Regions from separate parts of the Streptomyces sp. 3-6 genome, predicted to be linked through region 2. Evidence: riboswitches for the same ligand, from Rfam matches in the RefSeq annotation. Region 2 holds a riboswitch; the other holds the start of a gene.
What was found. Region 2 has a riboswitch for glycine ahead of gcvP (aminomethyl-transferring glycine dehydrogenase). Riboswitches for the same ligand answer to the same signal wherever they lie in the genome.
Positions count from the first base shown of each region.

Region 1: it holds a riboswitch for glycine, as region 2 does, so the genes downstream of both, gcvT (glycine cleavage system aminomethyltransferase GcvT) here and gcvP (aminomethyl-transferring glycine dehydrogenase) in region 2, are expected to answer to the same signal.

Region 1 covers NZ_JBWHZP010000011.1:24,465-31,881, reverse strand. The annotation lists gene AC02VZ_RS16035 (enhanced serine sensitivity protein SseB) at 1-770, opposite strand, end outside; gene AC02VZ_RS16030 (AAA family ATPase) at 1,149-1,946, opposite strand; glycine riboswitch at 2,167-2,268, shown strand; glycine riboswitch at 2,269-2,393, shown strand; gene gcvT (glycine cleavage system aminomethyltransferase GcvT) at 2,496-3,614, shown strand; gene gcvH (glycine cleavage system protein GcvH) at 3,741-4,118, shown strand; gene glyA (serine hydroxymethyltransferase) at 4,133-5,392, shown strand; gene AC02VZ_RS16010 (L-serine ammonia-lyase) at 5,544-6,911, shown strand; gene AC02VZ_RS16005 (glycoside hydrolase family 25 protein) at 7,049-7,417, shown strand, end outside.
Region 2 covers NZ_JBWHZP010000005.1:7,375-14,791, reverse strand. The annotation lists gene gcvP (aminomethyl-transferring glycine dehydrogenase) at 1-1,882, opposite strand, end outside; glycine riboswitch at 2,058-2,153, opposite strand; gene AC02VZ_RS08940 (PRC-barrel domain-containing protein) at 2,266-2,640, shown strand; partial or broken gene AC02VZ_RS08935 (DNA polymerase IV) at 2,559-4,092, opposite strand; gene AC02VZ_RS08930 (MerR family transcriptional regulator) at 4,467-5,144, opposite strand; gene AC02VZ_RS08925 (bifunctional nuclease family protein) at 5,372-5,845, opposite strand; gene ftsR (transcriptional regulator FtsR) at 5,987-6,727, opposite strand; gene AC02VZ_RS08915 (FHA domain-containing protein) at 6,767-7,417, opposite strand, start outside.

The sequences.
Region 1 (7,417 bases), on a different contig from region 2:
GGCCGGACGCGCTCGCGCATCCAGTCGCCGACGGGGTCCTGGGCGATGTCCAGCAGGACGACGTTGACCGGCCACCGCACGGGCGACCGGCCCAGGGCGCGGCCGAGGGCTTCCGTGGGCAGGCTGTGCGGGTCCTCGTCCCACCGGGTCAGCTCGATGCCGACGAACAGCACCGGGTCCGCCGTCTCGATCGCGGCCAGGCACCGGCGGGCGGTGCGCACCACGCCGAGGGCCTCGAACTCGGCGCCGGCCGCCGCGAGGAAGTCGACGGGGTCGTCCTGCCAGTCGGGCTCGAACAGCCGCACCCGGCCGCCGGATTCCGGCCCGTCGAGCTCGGTGCGCCCGGCCCGGCACAGGTCCGCCACCGCCTCGGGCGGCAGGGGGATGCCGACGACACCGCCGGGGTTCACGGCGATGCCCGCCTGCGGAGGCAGCCCGCGGGCGAACTCCACCGCGGGCGCGACGGTGAACGACAGGTGCGAGCCGACGACCTGGCGGAACTGCTCCTCGGAGCTGAAGACCGGGACGTACACCTGCCCGTCCAGCTCCATCGTGGGCAGGTCCAGGGAGCCGCTGTCGGGCCCGCCGCCGTTGGGCAGGGGCACCCAGACGAAACTGCGGCCGAGGACCTCGACGATCCGGCCGCCGGCCGAGGGGACGCCGAGGGAGGCGGAGAGCACCTCCTCCAACTCGTTGCCGGGCCATCCACCGTGCGGATGGGGATGTGCCTGTGCCGGGAAGTCCGCGGAGAAGCCCGCCGGGAAGTCCATGTGCCTACCGCCTGCCTGGAACCACTGCTGTGGCTGAAAAGGCTAACCGCTGCCGCATGGCCGCCGTTCGGCCGTGCGGGAGGGGATGCGGGTGGCGGCGCGGGAGGCGGTGCGGGTGCGGTGCCGAGGCCGTGCCGGGGGCGGCGGGGAACCGGCGCGGAGGTCGGCGCGGACGGTGGGGTGCCGGGCGGGCCCGGACGCCTGCCGGGCGGGCCGGATGCGCGTGGGGCGGGCCGGATACGTGCGGGGCGCCGGACGCTCGCCGGACGGGCGGGAGACCGGGCCGGCCCGCACCGCCGCGCCGGCCGCCCGCACCACCCGTCACCCGCACCGCCGGCCGCCCGTGTCCGCCCGTGTCCGGCCGTCCCGTCCGCCGCCTCAGCCCGTGAAGCCGATCCGGTGCAGCGTGTCCGTGGCGTCCCGGTCGAGGAGCACCACCGAGCCGCAGCCGGCGGGCGGTTCACCCCGTTCCACCGCGCGCAGCAGCCGGCCCACGGCGGCGCGGTGGCGCAGGAAGGCGTACCGCGAGACGCCGCGCCCGCGGGCGCGCTGGCCGTCCAGCGCCTGCCGGGGGGTGACGTCGAGGAGGAGCAGGCGCAGGGCCGCTCCCCGGCGGCGGGCCTCGCGGGTCAGCCAGCGGCGCACCCACGCCTGGGTGCCGCAGTCGTGGACGACGACGCCCCCGCCGCCGCGCAGCGCGCGGCGCAGGCCGGCGTAGTGGTCCAGGCGGACCAGGGGCCGGTAGACGGCGTACGGCAGGAAGCCGGGCATCCGGGCGTCCCAGCGGTCCCGGGTGTCCTGCGAGTCGACGCGGGTGCCGCGCACCGTGCGCCGCATCAGCGTGGACTTGCCGCTGCCGGGCAGCCCGGTGACCACCACGATGTCCCGCGGGGCGAACAGCAGCGCGTGCGGACCGCTCCCGGCGAGCCCGCGCAGGTCGCGGACGGCGGGCAGCGGGAGGGCACCGCCGGTCAGGGCACCGCCGGTCAGGGCACCCGGGGCCGCGGACCCGTGGGCGGCAGCGGCGGCAGCAGCAGCGACGGAGGGGACGGCAGCCTGTGCGGGCACCTCGGCCGCGGCGGCCGGAGCGGCCGGCCGAGCCGGGGCTGCCGGGGCTGCCGGTTGTCCGGGCGGTGCGGCGCCCGCCGGGCCGGCGTACGCCGTGGTCCTGTTCACCGTGTGTCCTCCCCTGGGCCGGGTACCGGAGTCCCGCGCCGCGCTGACTGTAAAGAGAAGGTAATGCCGGGCGTCACTCGATTCCGTCCATTTCCCGCAACAGGCCGGTGACAGCCCGTTGTGACGGGTCGCGCACCCTGCGCGTCCCCTGTGAAGGGTCCCCCTGCCGTGCCCCGGGAATGCGTGCAATGATGAGGCCGCCAACTGCATACCGGCCGTTTGAATCCGCGCGGGAGAGTCCCCGGCACATGTGGCACGCCGGGGCGCCGAAGGAGCAAGTCCCTCCCTTGAATCTCTCAGGCCCCGTTACCGCGCGGGCGAGGCACATCTGAAAAGCGGGCCGTCGCGACACTGCTCCGGTGGCTCCACCCAAGGTGCAAGCCGTACACCGCCCCCTCGCGGGCGGTCATGGCGAACCTCTCAGGTTCCGATGACAGATGGGGAGGATCGTCCTCGCCTTCCCCACGCCGTCCTGCGGCCCCGGGCTCTCGATCCGCTCGAGCAGTCACACCGGCGCGGGGGACCCCATTGCCACTGGGAGACCTACCGATGAGCAGTACCGAACTCCGCCGTACCGCGCTGGATGCCGTGCACCGCGCGCTCGGTGCGACGATGACCGACTTCGCCGGCTGGGACATGCCCCTGCGCTACGGCTCGGAGCGCGACGAGCACATCGCCGTCCGCACCCGGGCCGGCCTGTTCGACCTCTCCCACATGGGCGAGATCACGGTCAGCGGGCCGCAGGCGCGCGCGCTCCTCGACCACGCCCTGGTCGGCAACATCGGCACGGTCAAGCAGGGCCGGGCCCGGTACACGATGATCTGCGCCGAGGACGGCGGCATCCTGGACGACCTGATCGTCTACCGGCTCGGCGAGACGGAGTACCTGGTCGTCGCCAACGCCTCCAACGCGCAGACGGTGCTCGACGCGCTGGTGGAACGGTCCACCGGGTTCGACGCCGAGGTGCGCGACGACCGTGACGCCTTCGCGCTGCTCGCCGTGCAGGGCCCGGAGTCGGCCGCGATCCTCGCCTCCCTGACCGACGCCGACCTGGAGGGCCTGAAGTACTACTCCGGGCTGCCCGGCACGGTGGCCGGCCTGCCCGCCCTGATCGCCCGCACCGGCTACACCGGCGAGGACGGCTTCGAGCTGTTCGTGAAGCCGGAGCACGCGGTCGAGCTGTGGCAGGCGCTGACCAAGGCGGGCGAGGGCGCCGGCCTGCTCCCCTGCGGGCTGTCCTGCCGGGACACGCTGCGCCTGGAGGCGGGCATGCCGCTGTACGGCAACGAGCTGAGCAGCGCGCTCACGCCGTTCGACGCCGGGTTCGGCCGGGTGGTGAAGTTCGAGAAGGAGGGCGACTTCGTGGGCCGGGCCGCCCTGGCCGAGGCCGCCGAGCGCGCCGAGCAGAACCCGCCCCGCGTGCTGGTCGGCCTGGTCGCCGAGGGCCGCCGGGTCCCGCGCGCCGGGTACCCGGTCGTCAAGGGCGACGAGGTCATCGGCGAGGTCACCTCCGGGGCCCCCTCGCCCACGCTGGGCAAGCCCATCGCGATGGCCTACGTCGACCCGGCCCACGCGGCGCCGGGCACCCCCGGGGTCGCCGTCGACATCCGGGGCCGCCAGGAGCCGTACGAGGTCGTGGCGCTGCCGTTCTACAAGCGGCAGAAGTGACACCGTCGTAGCGACCCGGGACGGCCGGCGGCGCGTGCGCACCGGTGCCCCGGGGTACCGGACCACGCCGGTCCGGCGCCGTCCCTCCCTCATCAGCAGTCCCCCGCGTACAGGAGAATCCAGGCCATGAGCAACCCCCAGCAGCTGCGTTACAGCAAGGAACACGAGTGGCTGTCGGCCGCCGAGGACGGCGTGTCGACGATCGGCATCACGGAGCACGCGGCGAACGCGCTCGGCGACGTGGTCTTCGTCCAGCTCCCCGAGGTCGGTGACACGGTGACCGCGGGCGAGACCTGCGGCGAGCTGGAGTCGACCAAGTCGGTCAGCGACCTCTACTGCCCGGTCACCGGTGAGGTCACCGAGGTCAACGAGGACGTGGTGAACGACCCGTCGCTGGTCAACTCCGCCCCCTTCGAGGGTGGTTGGCTGTTCAAGGTGCGCATCACCGACGAGCCGTCCGACCTGCTGACCGCCGCCGAGTACGACGCCCACATCGCGGGCTGAGGAGTCCACGCCCCATGTCCCTTCTGAACACGCCCCTGCACGAGCTCGACCCGGCGGTGGCCGCCGCGGTCGACGCCGAGCTGCACCGGCAGCAGTCCACCCTCGAGATGATCGCCTCGGAGAACTTCGCCCCGGTCGCGGTCATGGAGGCGCAGGGCACCGTCCTGACCAACAAGTACGCCGAGGGCTACCCCGGCCGCCGGTACTACGGCGGCTGCGAGCACGTCGACGTGATCGAGCAGATCGCCATCGACCGGGTCAAGGAGCTCTTCGGCGCCGAGCACGCCAACGTGCAGCCGCACTCGGGCGCGCAGGCCAACGCCGCCGCGATGTTCGCGCTGCTCAAGCCCGGTGACACGATCATGGGCCTGAACCTCGCGCACGGCGGGCACCTGACCCACGGCATGAAGATCAACTTCTCCGGCAAGCTGTACGACGTGGTCGCCTACCACGTCGACGACACCGGGGTCGTCGACATGGCCGAGGTCGAGCGCCTGGCCAAGGAGAAGAAGCCGAAGCTGATCGTGGCGGGCTGGTCGGCCTACCCGCGGCAGCTGGACTTCGCCGCGTTCCGCCGGATCGCGGACGAGGTCGGCGCCTACCTCATGGTCGACATGGCGCACTTCGCCGGCCTGGTCGCCGCGGGCCTGCACCCGAACCCGGTGCCGCACGCCCACGTCGTGACCACCACCACCCACAAGACCCTCGGCGGCCCCCGCGGCGGCGTGATCCTCAGCACGGCCGAGCTGGCCAAGAAGATCAACTCGGCGGTCTTCCCCGGCCAGCAGGGCGGCCCCCTGGAGCACGTGGTCGCCGCGAAGGCGGTCGCCTTCAAGGTCGCCGCGTCCGAGGAGTTCAAGGACCGTCAGCGGCGCACCCTGGAGGGCGCCCGGATCCTGGCCGAGCGCCTGGTGAAGGACGACATCCGGGCCGTCGGCGTGGACGTGCTGTCCGGCGGCACCGACGTGCACCTGGTCCTGGTCGACCTGCGCGCCTCGGAGCTGGACGGGCAGCAGGCCGAGGACCGGCTGCACGAGGTCGGCATCACGGTCAACCGCAACGCCATCCCGAACGACCCGCGCCCGCCGATGGTCACCTCCGGCCTGCGCATCGGCACGCCCGCCCTCGCCACCCGCGGCTTCACCGCCGAGGACTTCGCCGAGGTCGCGGACGTGATCGCCGAGACGCTGAAGCCCGAGTACGACGCCGAGGCGCTGCGGGCCCGGGTGACCGCGCTCGCGGCGAAGCATCCGCTGTACCCCGGTCTGAAGTAGTTTCGTACCCTTTGATTCGTACGAACGTCCGGGGCATCGCGCACACTGGAACCGGTGGGCGCGATGCCCCGCGTCGTACCCGCACCCCCACACGCACCCCCCTGTACCGCCGGCGGACAGCGTCGTCCGCCGAACCCCTAGGAGTCCTCCCGTGGCCATCTCGGTCTTCGACCTGTTCTCGATCGGCATCGGCCCGTCCAGCTCGCACACGGTCGGCCCGATGCGCGCGGCCGGCCTGTTCGTCCGGCGGCTGCGCAAGGAGGGCCTGCTGGACTCGGTGACCTCGGTCCGCGCCGAGCTGTACGGCTCGCTCGGCGCCACCGGCCACGGACACGGCACACCCAAGGCGGTGCTGCTCGGCCTGGAGGGCGACTCGCCGCGCACGGTCGACGTGGAGACGGCCGACGAGCGGGTGGAGAACATCAAGGCCGACGGCCGGCTGCGTCTCCTCGGCGAGCACGAGATCGCCTTCTCCTTCGACGACGACCTCGTCCTGCACCGCCGCAAGGCGCTCCCGTACCACGCCAACGGCATGACCCTGTGGGCGTACGACGCCTCGGGCGCGACGCTGCTGGAGAAGACGTACTACTCGGTGGGCGGCGGCTTCGTCGTCGACGAGGAGGCGGTCGGCGCGGACCGCATCAAACTGGACGACACCGTCCTGAAGTACCCGTTCCGCACGGGCGACGAGCTGCTGCGGCTGACCCGGGAGACCGGCCTGTCGATCTCCGCGCTGATGCTGGAGAACGAGCGGGCCTGGCGGACCGAGGAGGAGATCCGCGCGGGCCTGCTGGAGATCTGGCGCGTGATGCAGGCGTGCGTGGAGCGCGGCATGTCCCGCGAGGGCATCCTGCCGGGCGGCCTGAAGGTGCGCCGCCGGGCCGCGAACACCGCCCGCAAGCTGCGCTCGGAGGGAGACCCGCAGGCGCTCTCCATGGAGTGGATCACCCTCTACGCCATGGCCGTCAACGAGGAGAACGCGGCCGGCGGCCGGGTCGTCACCGCCCCGACGAACGGCGCCGCGGGCATCATCCCGGCGGTGCTGCACTACTACGTCAACTTCGTGCCCGGCGCCGACGAGGAGGGCGTCGTCCGCTTCCTGCTGGCGGCCGGGGCGATCGGCATGCTCTTCAAGGAGAACGCCTCCATCTCCGGCGCCGAGGTCGGCTGCCAGGGCGAGGTGGGCTCCGCCTGCTCCATGGCCGCGGGCGCCCTCGCCGAGGTGATGGGCGGCTCGCCGTGGCAGGTGGAGAACGCGGCCGAGATCGGCATGGAGCACAACCTGGGCCTGACCTGCGACCCGGTCGGCGGCCTGGTCCAGATCCCGTGCATCGAGCGCAACGGCATGGCCGCGGTCAAGGCGGTCACGGCGGCCCGGATGGCACTGCGCGGCGACGGCTCGCACAAGGTGTCCCTGGACAAGGTCATCAAGACGATGAAGGAGACCGGCGCGGACATGTCGGTCAAGTACAAGGAGACGGCCCGCGGCGGGCTCGCGGTGAACATCATCGAATGCTGAGGCGCCCCCGTCGGGCAGAGGTGGTCAACGTCGATCACTTCCCGTCCGTCGGGGGTCGGCGGTGCCGTGGTGGGGCATGAGTCCTGCGACTCCCCTTCTCCTCGCGAATCCCCCCACAAGCACGTCAGGGAGCCTTCATGCTGCGTGGCATCGACGTGAGTTCGCACCAGACCGCGTCCTACGACACCGACGGCCTGTCCTTCGTCTTCGTCAAGGCGACGGAGGGCCGCCGGTACACCAACCCCAAGCTGGCCGGCCAGACCAAGCGGGCGCGCGACGCCGGTCTGGTCACCGGCTTCTACCACTTCCTCTGGCCGGGCGACCTCACCGCCCAGGCGGAGCACTTCGTGAACGAGGCGCCGCTGAAGGAGGGCGACCTGCTGGCCGTCGACTGGGAGACCACGGGCGGCGGCACCCGGGCGAGCGCCGCCGAGAAGGACCGGTTCCTGCGGCTGGTGAAGGAGCTGCGGCCCGGGCACCGGGTCGTCCTGTACTGCAACCGGGAC
Region 2 (7,417 bases):
CGTCGGCGGTCCTGACGACGACGACCTTCATGCCGGCCATGACGGCGCTCGCGGCGTTGGTGCCGTGCGCGGACGACGGGATGAGGCAGACGGTGCGCTGCTCGTCGCCGTTGGCCCGGTGGTAGCCGCGGACCGCGAGCAGACCGGCCAGCTCGCCCTGGGAGCCGGCGTTGGGCTGCAGGGAGACCTTGTCGTAGCCGGTGACCTCGGCAAGCCGGTCCTCCAGCTCACGGATGAGCGTGAGGTACCCGGCGGCCTGCTCGGCGGGCGCGAAGGGGTGCAGCTGACCGAACTCGGGCCAGGTGATCGGCTCCATCTCGGTCGTCGCGTTGAGCTTCATGGTGCAGGAGCCCAGCGGGATCATGCCGCGGTCCAGCGCGTAGTCCCGGTCGGCGAGCCGGCGCAGGTAGCGCAGCATCGCCGTCTCGGAGCGGTACTGGTGGAAGACCGGGTGGGTCAGGAACTCGTCGGAGCGCAGCAGCGCCTCCGGCAGGGTGTCCCGCGCGGTGCCGTCCAGGGACTCGACGTCGCCGTCGACCCCGAAGGCCCGCCAGACGGCCGTCAGCCGGTCGCGGGTGGTGGTCTCGTCGCAGGCGGCCGAGACGTGGTCCGCGTCGACGAGCCGCAGGTTGACGCCGTTGTCCCGGGCGGCGGCGACGACCTCGCCGGCCCGGCCGGGAACCCGCGCGGTCACGGTGTCGAAGTAGGAGTCGTGCACGATCTCGACCTCGCCGGCCCGCAGGCCCTCGGCGAGGATCGTGGCGTAGCGGTGGGTGCGCCGGGCGATGGTGCGCAGGCCCTCCGGGCCGTGGTAGACGGCGTACATGCCGGCCATGACGGCGAGCAGCACCTGGGCGGTGCAGATGTTGCTGGTGGCCTTCTCCCGGCGGATGTGCTGCTCACGGGTCTGCAGCGCGAGCCGGTAGGCCTGGTTGCCGTCGACGTCGACGGAGACGCCGACGAGGCGGCCGGGCAGGCTGCGGGCCATCTTCTCCCGCACGGCCATGTAGCCGGCGTGCGGCCCGCCGAAGCCCATCGGCACGCCGAACCGCTGGGTGGTGCCGACGGCGATGTCCGCGCCGAGCTCACCGGGCGAGGTCAGCAGCGTCAGCGCCAGCAGGTCGGCGGCGACGGTGACCAGGGCGCCGAGGTCGTGCGCCTGCTCGATGACCGGCTTGAGGTCGCGGACGGCGCCGGAGGCGCCGGGGTACTGCAGCAGCACGCCGTTGATCTCGCGCTCGGCGATCTCGGCGGGGATGCCGTCGCTGAGGTCGGCGACGACGACCTCCACGCCGGTCGGCACCGCGCGGGTGCGGATCACGGCGATGGTCTGCGGCAGGGCGTCCGCGTCGACCAGGAACAGGCCCTTCTTGTTCTTGCCCATGCGCCGCGACAGCGCCATCGCCTCGGCGGCGGCGGTGCCCTCGTCGAGCAGCGAGGCGCCGGAGGTCGGCAGCCCGGTCAGCTCGGCGACGGTGGTCTGGAAGTTCAGCAGGGCCTCCAGGCGGCCCTGGGAAATCTCCGGCTGGTAGGGCGTGTACGCCGTGTACCAGGCGGGGTTCTCCATGACGTTGCGCAGGATGACGGGCGGGGTGAACGTCCCGTAGTAGCCGAGCCCGATCATCGAGCCGAGCACCTGGTTGCGTCCGGCCAGGGAGCGCAGTTCGGCGAGCACTTCGGCCTCGCTGCGGGCTCCGGGCAGGTCCAGGGCGTCGGCGTTCTTGATGACGTCCGGCACCGCGGCGGCCGTCAGCTCGTCCAGCGAGCCGTAGCCGACCTGGGCGAGCATCTTGGCCCGGGCTTCGTGGTCGGGTCCGATGTGGCGCTGCTCGAAGGGGATCCCCTGCTCGAGCTCGGAGAGCGGAGTGCGATGGGCGGTCATTGCGGAGGCCTCCTGGTCTGACGACCTTCGTGGGGCACCACGGCACGGGTACCCGGACGGCCTCCCCCTCTGTCATCTCGACCTGAGAGCTTCACCGGACCGCCCCAGGGACGCCCGGCTTTCACCGTCGGTGAGAGCGGAAGCCGTCGACACCCGCCCTGCTTTCCAGAGTGACCTCGTCCGTGCGGTACGTGGGCCTGAGAGATTCCGGGGAGGATTTGCTCCTTCGGCGCCTCCGATGGTGCCTGGAGGACTCTCCCGCACGGGGTCAGCGGCCGAAAGCCAGCGTACCAGCGAGGGCCCCGCACGGACCTTCGAGTGGCCGCCGGACCGAATGTGCCGTTCTGTAGTGCTTACGGATGAGTGCGACCTGTGGAGGGCCCGTGCGTACCGACATCGACCCGCGCCACCTGATCGGCCGCAAGGCGTTCGACCGCAACGGACACCGCATCGGAACGATCGACGAGGTCTACCTCGACGACGCCACGGGAGTCCCCGAGTGGGCGGCGATACGCACCGGACTGTTCGGCCGCGACGCCTTCGTCCCCCTGGAACCGAGCGAACTGGTGGAGGGCGCCCTCCACGTCCCCTTCGACCGCGCCCTGATCAAGGACGCCCCCGACTTCGGCGTCGGACGGCACCTCTCCCCCGAGCAGGAGCTGCAGCTCTACCACCACTACGGCCTGGACGTCGCCGCCCCGCCGCCGCTCCCGGACCGCGACTTCGGCAGGCTCGCGGGCCAGGACGAGCCGGCCTGAGCCGGAGCCGTCCCGCGACCGGTCCGGCGCCCCCGTGCCCCTTGGAAGTGCCCGGCGCCGTCACCGCCGCGGTCACCCGGTGCCGTCCGCGGCGGCCGGGGCGGCGTCCCGTGGGCCGGGGTCGCGGGGGACCAGCGGGAGCGGGTCCTCGAACTGCAGGTCGGGGTCGTCGGTGCGGAAGGTCCTGACCCGGCCCGGTGCGGAGCCGGGCGTCTCGAAGCGCACGGTGACCCGGCCCAGCCCGCTGCCTTGCACCCAGCCGTGGCCGAACACGGCGTGCCGTACGTCGTGTCCGGCGGGCCAGCTCCGCTCCGGCGCCGGCCGGTCCTCGGGAGCGGGTGCGACGGCGGTCTCCTCGGGTACGGCCTCCTCCCGCTCCCCTGCCGCCTGGGCGAACAGGTCCTCCTGCGTGTAGTCGGCCAGGCCGGTGACGCCGACGCCGAGGAGCCGCACGCCGCCCGTGGTGTCGACCGCGTCGAGCAGGCGGGCCGCGGCCTCCCGCACCACCGCCGGGTCGTCCGTCGGCCCGCGCAGCGTCTCGGACCGGGTGAGCGTCGAGAAGTCGTAGCGGCGCACCTTCAGCACGATGGTGCGGCCCGACAGGCCCGCGCCGCGCAGCCGGCGCACACACCGGTCGGCGAGCCGCCGCACCTCCGTGCCGACCCGGACCCGGTCGTGGATGTCGACGTCGTAGGTGTCCTCCACCGACACCGACTTCGCCTCCCGCTCGGCCACCACGGGCCGTTCGTCGTGCGCCAGCGCCATGGCGTACAGCCCGTGCCCGTGCGCCTTGCCCAGCAGCCGCACCAGTTCGTCCTCGCCCGCCTCGGCGAGGTCCCGCACCGTGTACAGGCCCGCGCGGCGCAGGTGGTCGCCGGTGGCCGGACCGACGCCCGGCAGGGTCCGCACCGACAGCGGCGCGAGCAGGTCACGCTCGGTCCCCGGTTCGATGACCACCAGGCCGTCCGGCTTGGCCCGCTCGGAGGCGATCTTGGCGAGCATCTTGGAGGCGGCCAGCCCCACCGATCCGGTGAGCCCGGTGACCCGGCGGATGTCCGCGCGCAGGCCGGCTCCGACACGGCGCGCCGACGTCTCGTCCCAGGCGGCGCCGGCGGCCTCCAGGTCCACGAACGCCTCGTCCAGGCTCAGCGGCTCCACCAGCGGGGACAGGTCCCTGAGGAGGGTCATGACCTGCTCGCTGAGGGAGCGGTAGAAGGCGAAGCGCGGCACGAGGTACGCGGCGTGCGGGGCCAGCCGGCGCGCCTGCGCCATGGGCATCGCGGAGTGCACGCCGAACACCCGGGCCTCGTAGGAGGCCGTGGCCACCACCCCGCGCGGCCCGAGACCGCCGACCACGACCGCCTTCCCGCGCAGACTCGGCTTGGACGCCTGCTCCACCGAGGCGAAGAAGGCATCCATGTCGAGATGCAGGATCGTGGGCGCGGACCTCACGTCTTCGATGCTGCCCCATGCCACTGACAACGCCCCACCGGGGCGCTCCGCGACCGGCGGACGTGTCCGGGCCGGAGCCGGGGCGGGTCCGGGCAGCCGGGCCGGGGCGTGTCCGGGTGAGGGCTCGGACGGTCCGGGCCGGGTCCGGGCGGGGCTTGGGCGCGTCCGGGGCGGGGTCCGGGTTCGGGTCCGGGGCCTGTCCGGACTGGATCAGGGCGGATTTCGGGTTCGGGTCCGGGCGGAATCCGGGTTCGGGTTCGGGGTGTGCCCGGCCCGGGCGGGGGTGGGTTCCGGTGGTCGGGGACCGGCCCGGTTCCGGCCGGGATCGCCGTCCCGGCCGGCGGGAGCCCCTCAGGTGCGGGCCGGGGCCGGTCTCAGACGGCCCGGTTGCGCCGTCGGGCCAGTTCGTCCGCGGGGTTGTGGCCGACCAGCGTCTCGCCGGTGTCGACGCGTTCGCCGTGCAGCTGGGACAGCGCCCCCTCGACGTCCCGCCACACCACGCCCACGGCGATGCCGAAGATGCCCTGGCCACCCTGGAGCAGGGCGTGCACCTCGTCGGGCGAGGTGCACTCGTAGACGGTGGCCCCGTCGCTCATCAGGGTCATGCGCTCCAGATCGCTGAAGCCGCGCTCGCGCAGGTGCTGGACCGCCGTGCGGATGTTCTGGAGCGACACACCGGTGTCGAGGAAGCGCTTGACGATCTTCAGGACGACGACGTCGCGGAAGCTGTACAGCCGCTGGGTGCCGGATCCGTGGGCGGGGCGCACGCTCGGCTCCACCAGGCCGGTACGGGCCCAGTAGTCGAGCTGGCGGTAGGTGATCCCCGCGGCGGCGCAGGCGGTGGGACCCCGGTAGCCGATCTCGTCGGACGCCATGGACGTTGCCCCTTTGGTGTCCGCCGAGGCGGCCGTCAGATGTCGCGCGTGCTCGGCCGTGCTGCTGTGCGGGGGGTACACCCCGCCCACGCGGAGCCGAGAGCCCATGGGAGGGTACGGGCTGCTCGCCCCCAGTCCGGGGGCACCCCCAGCCGTACCGTCGCCGCTGCTTCTCACGCCGACCTCCGTCCTTGACCTGCCTCCTCGACGGTAGGCAGTCACCAAGGGTGCGTCAACGATCGCCACACTCGGCACGCCGAGTGATAATCACCCTAAGAGTGGTTTCCCGTGCCCCGTCGCGGGGAAAGGCTAGCCGAATGCGCTCCGCACGGGCGGGATCGCGCCCCTGTACGGCCCTCGTGCGGCCCTGTACGGCCGCTGTGCGGCGCCCCGGAGCGCGCCGCTCACTGACTGCTGGTGCCGAAGTCCTCCGGCGAGATCTGGTCGAGGAACTCGCGGAACTTCTCCACCTCGTCCTCCTGCTCGTCCGGAATGGCGATGCCGGCGTCGTCGAGCACGGTGTCACTGCCGTAGATGGGCGTCCCCGTGCGCAGCGCCAGCGCTATGGCGTCGGACGGGCGCGCGCTGACCTCCACGCCACTGGCGAAGACCAGCTCCGCGTAGAAGACGCCCTCACGCAGATCGGTGATGCGCACTTCCGTGAGCTCCTGTCCGACGGCTTCCAGCACGTCCTTGAACAGGTCGTGGGTCAGCGGCCGAGCAGGGGCCATGCCCTGCTGGGCGAAGGCGATGGCCGTCGCCTCCCCCGGTCCGATCCAGATGGGGAGGTAGCGGTCCCCTCCCACTTCACGCAGCAGCACGATCGGTTGGTTGGAGGGCATTTCGACCCGGACACCTACGACATCGAGCTCGTTCACACAGCAACCCTAGGCCGTGCCCGGGATGTTTGGGTAGTCGGGCCGGGAACGGGTGAGCGATCCGGCCTCCCGACGGGCGCAGCCCGGAACCGCCCCGGACGCCCGACGCGGGACGGGAGCGGCTGCCGGGTACCCAGGTCCCTAGGGGGCGCGCACACCGAGGGCCAGGTGGACCAGCGTGGCGTGCAGCCGGGCGGTCAGCCCCGCCAGTTCCTTCGTGCGGGCCTCCGCATGGGCCCTGGTCTGCGGGTTGCGGTGCCGCCGCAAGGGCGCGACGACCTGGTCCACCAGCCCGGCCTCCCGGTCGGCCGCGGCCTTCATCGCCCTCAGGTGCCGCGGCTCGATCCCGTGCCGGCCCAGCTCGCGGACCAGTCCGGCCACGGTCACCGCCTCGGCGTCGTAGACGCCGTCCTCCACCGGGGTGAGGAGTCCGTACGACTCCCACTCCGCCAGCTCCCGCTCGTCGACTCCGACGGCGGCCAGCAGCTGCGCCCGGCCGATGCGGGCGGCCGTCGGCACGTCCGCGAGCACGGGCTCGACGCCCTCGCCGTCCCGCTGACGGCCCACGACCGGCAGCGACACCGCCTCACCCCGCTCCACGGCGTCCAGGTGCTCCCGGATGACCTTGAGCGGCAGGTAGTGGTCCCGCTGCATGCGCAGCACCTGCCCCAGGCGCTCCACGTCCTGGGCGCTGAACTTGCGGTACCCCGACGGGGTGCGCCGCGGCTCGATGAGCCCTTCCGCCTCCAGGAAGCGGATCTTCGAGATGGTGACCTCGGGGAACTCCTCGCGCAGCACGTTCAGCACCGTGCCGATGCTCATCAGTCCGGTGTCCGCGGCGGCGGCACCGTGTCCGGTGCCGCCGCTCGGTGTGTGAGGCATGGACCTTCCCTCGGGTCCCCGGGACGCGGCCCGGGGACCTCAGTAGCCCCGCTGGCTCGCGTAGAAGACCAGCCGGTACTTGCCGATCTGCACTTCGTCCCCGTTGGACAGGGCGACCTGGTCGATCCGCTCCCGGTTGACGTAGGTGCCGTTGAGGCTGCCGACGTCGGCCACCGTGAACGAACCGTCCTGGCTCCGGCGGAACTCCACGTGCCGCCGGGAGACCGTCACGTCGTCCAGGAAGATGTCGCTCTGCGGATGACGGCCGGCCGTCGTCAGGTCGCCGTCGAGCAGGAAGCGGCTGCCGGAGTTGGGCCCCCGGCGCACCACCAGCAGCGCCGAGCCGAACGGCAGCGCGTCGACCGCCGCCTGCGCCTCCGGCGACAGCATCGGCATCTGGGTCTGGCCGGTCGTCTCGGAGTCGTACGCCTCGAGACCGGAGATCGAGATGGTCGACGTCGTCTCCGACGGACGCTCCGGGGTGACGCCGGGCTTCAGCGGCGCGCCGCAGTTGGAGCAGAAGCGGCTGTTCTCCGCGTTGCGGTTACCGCACCTCGTGCACACCAGGGCCGACATGGACGGATCCTCCTGCCGCGGCTGCCCACCGGGGGCTTGGGACGCGTACGGACCGGAGAAGTCTCCACCCGTACCTGAGGTTGACGGTTGCCCGAAACCTATGCCTCCCTGCTG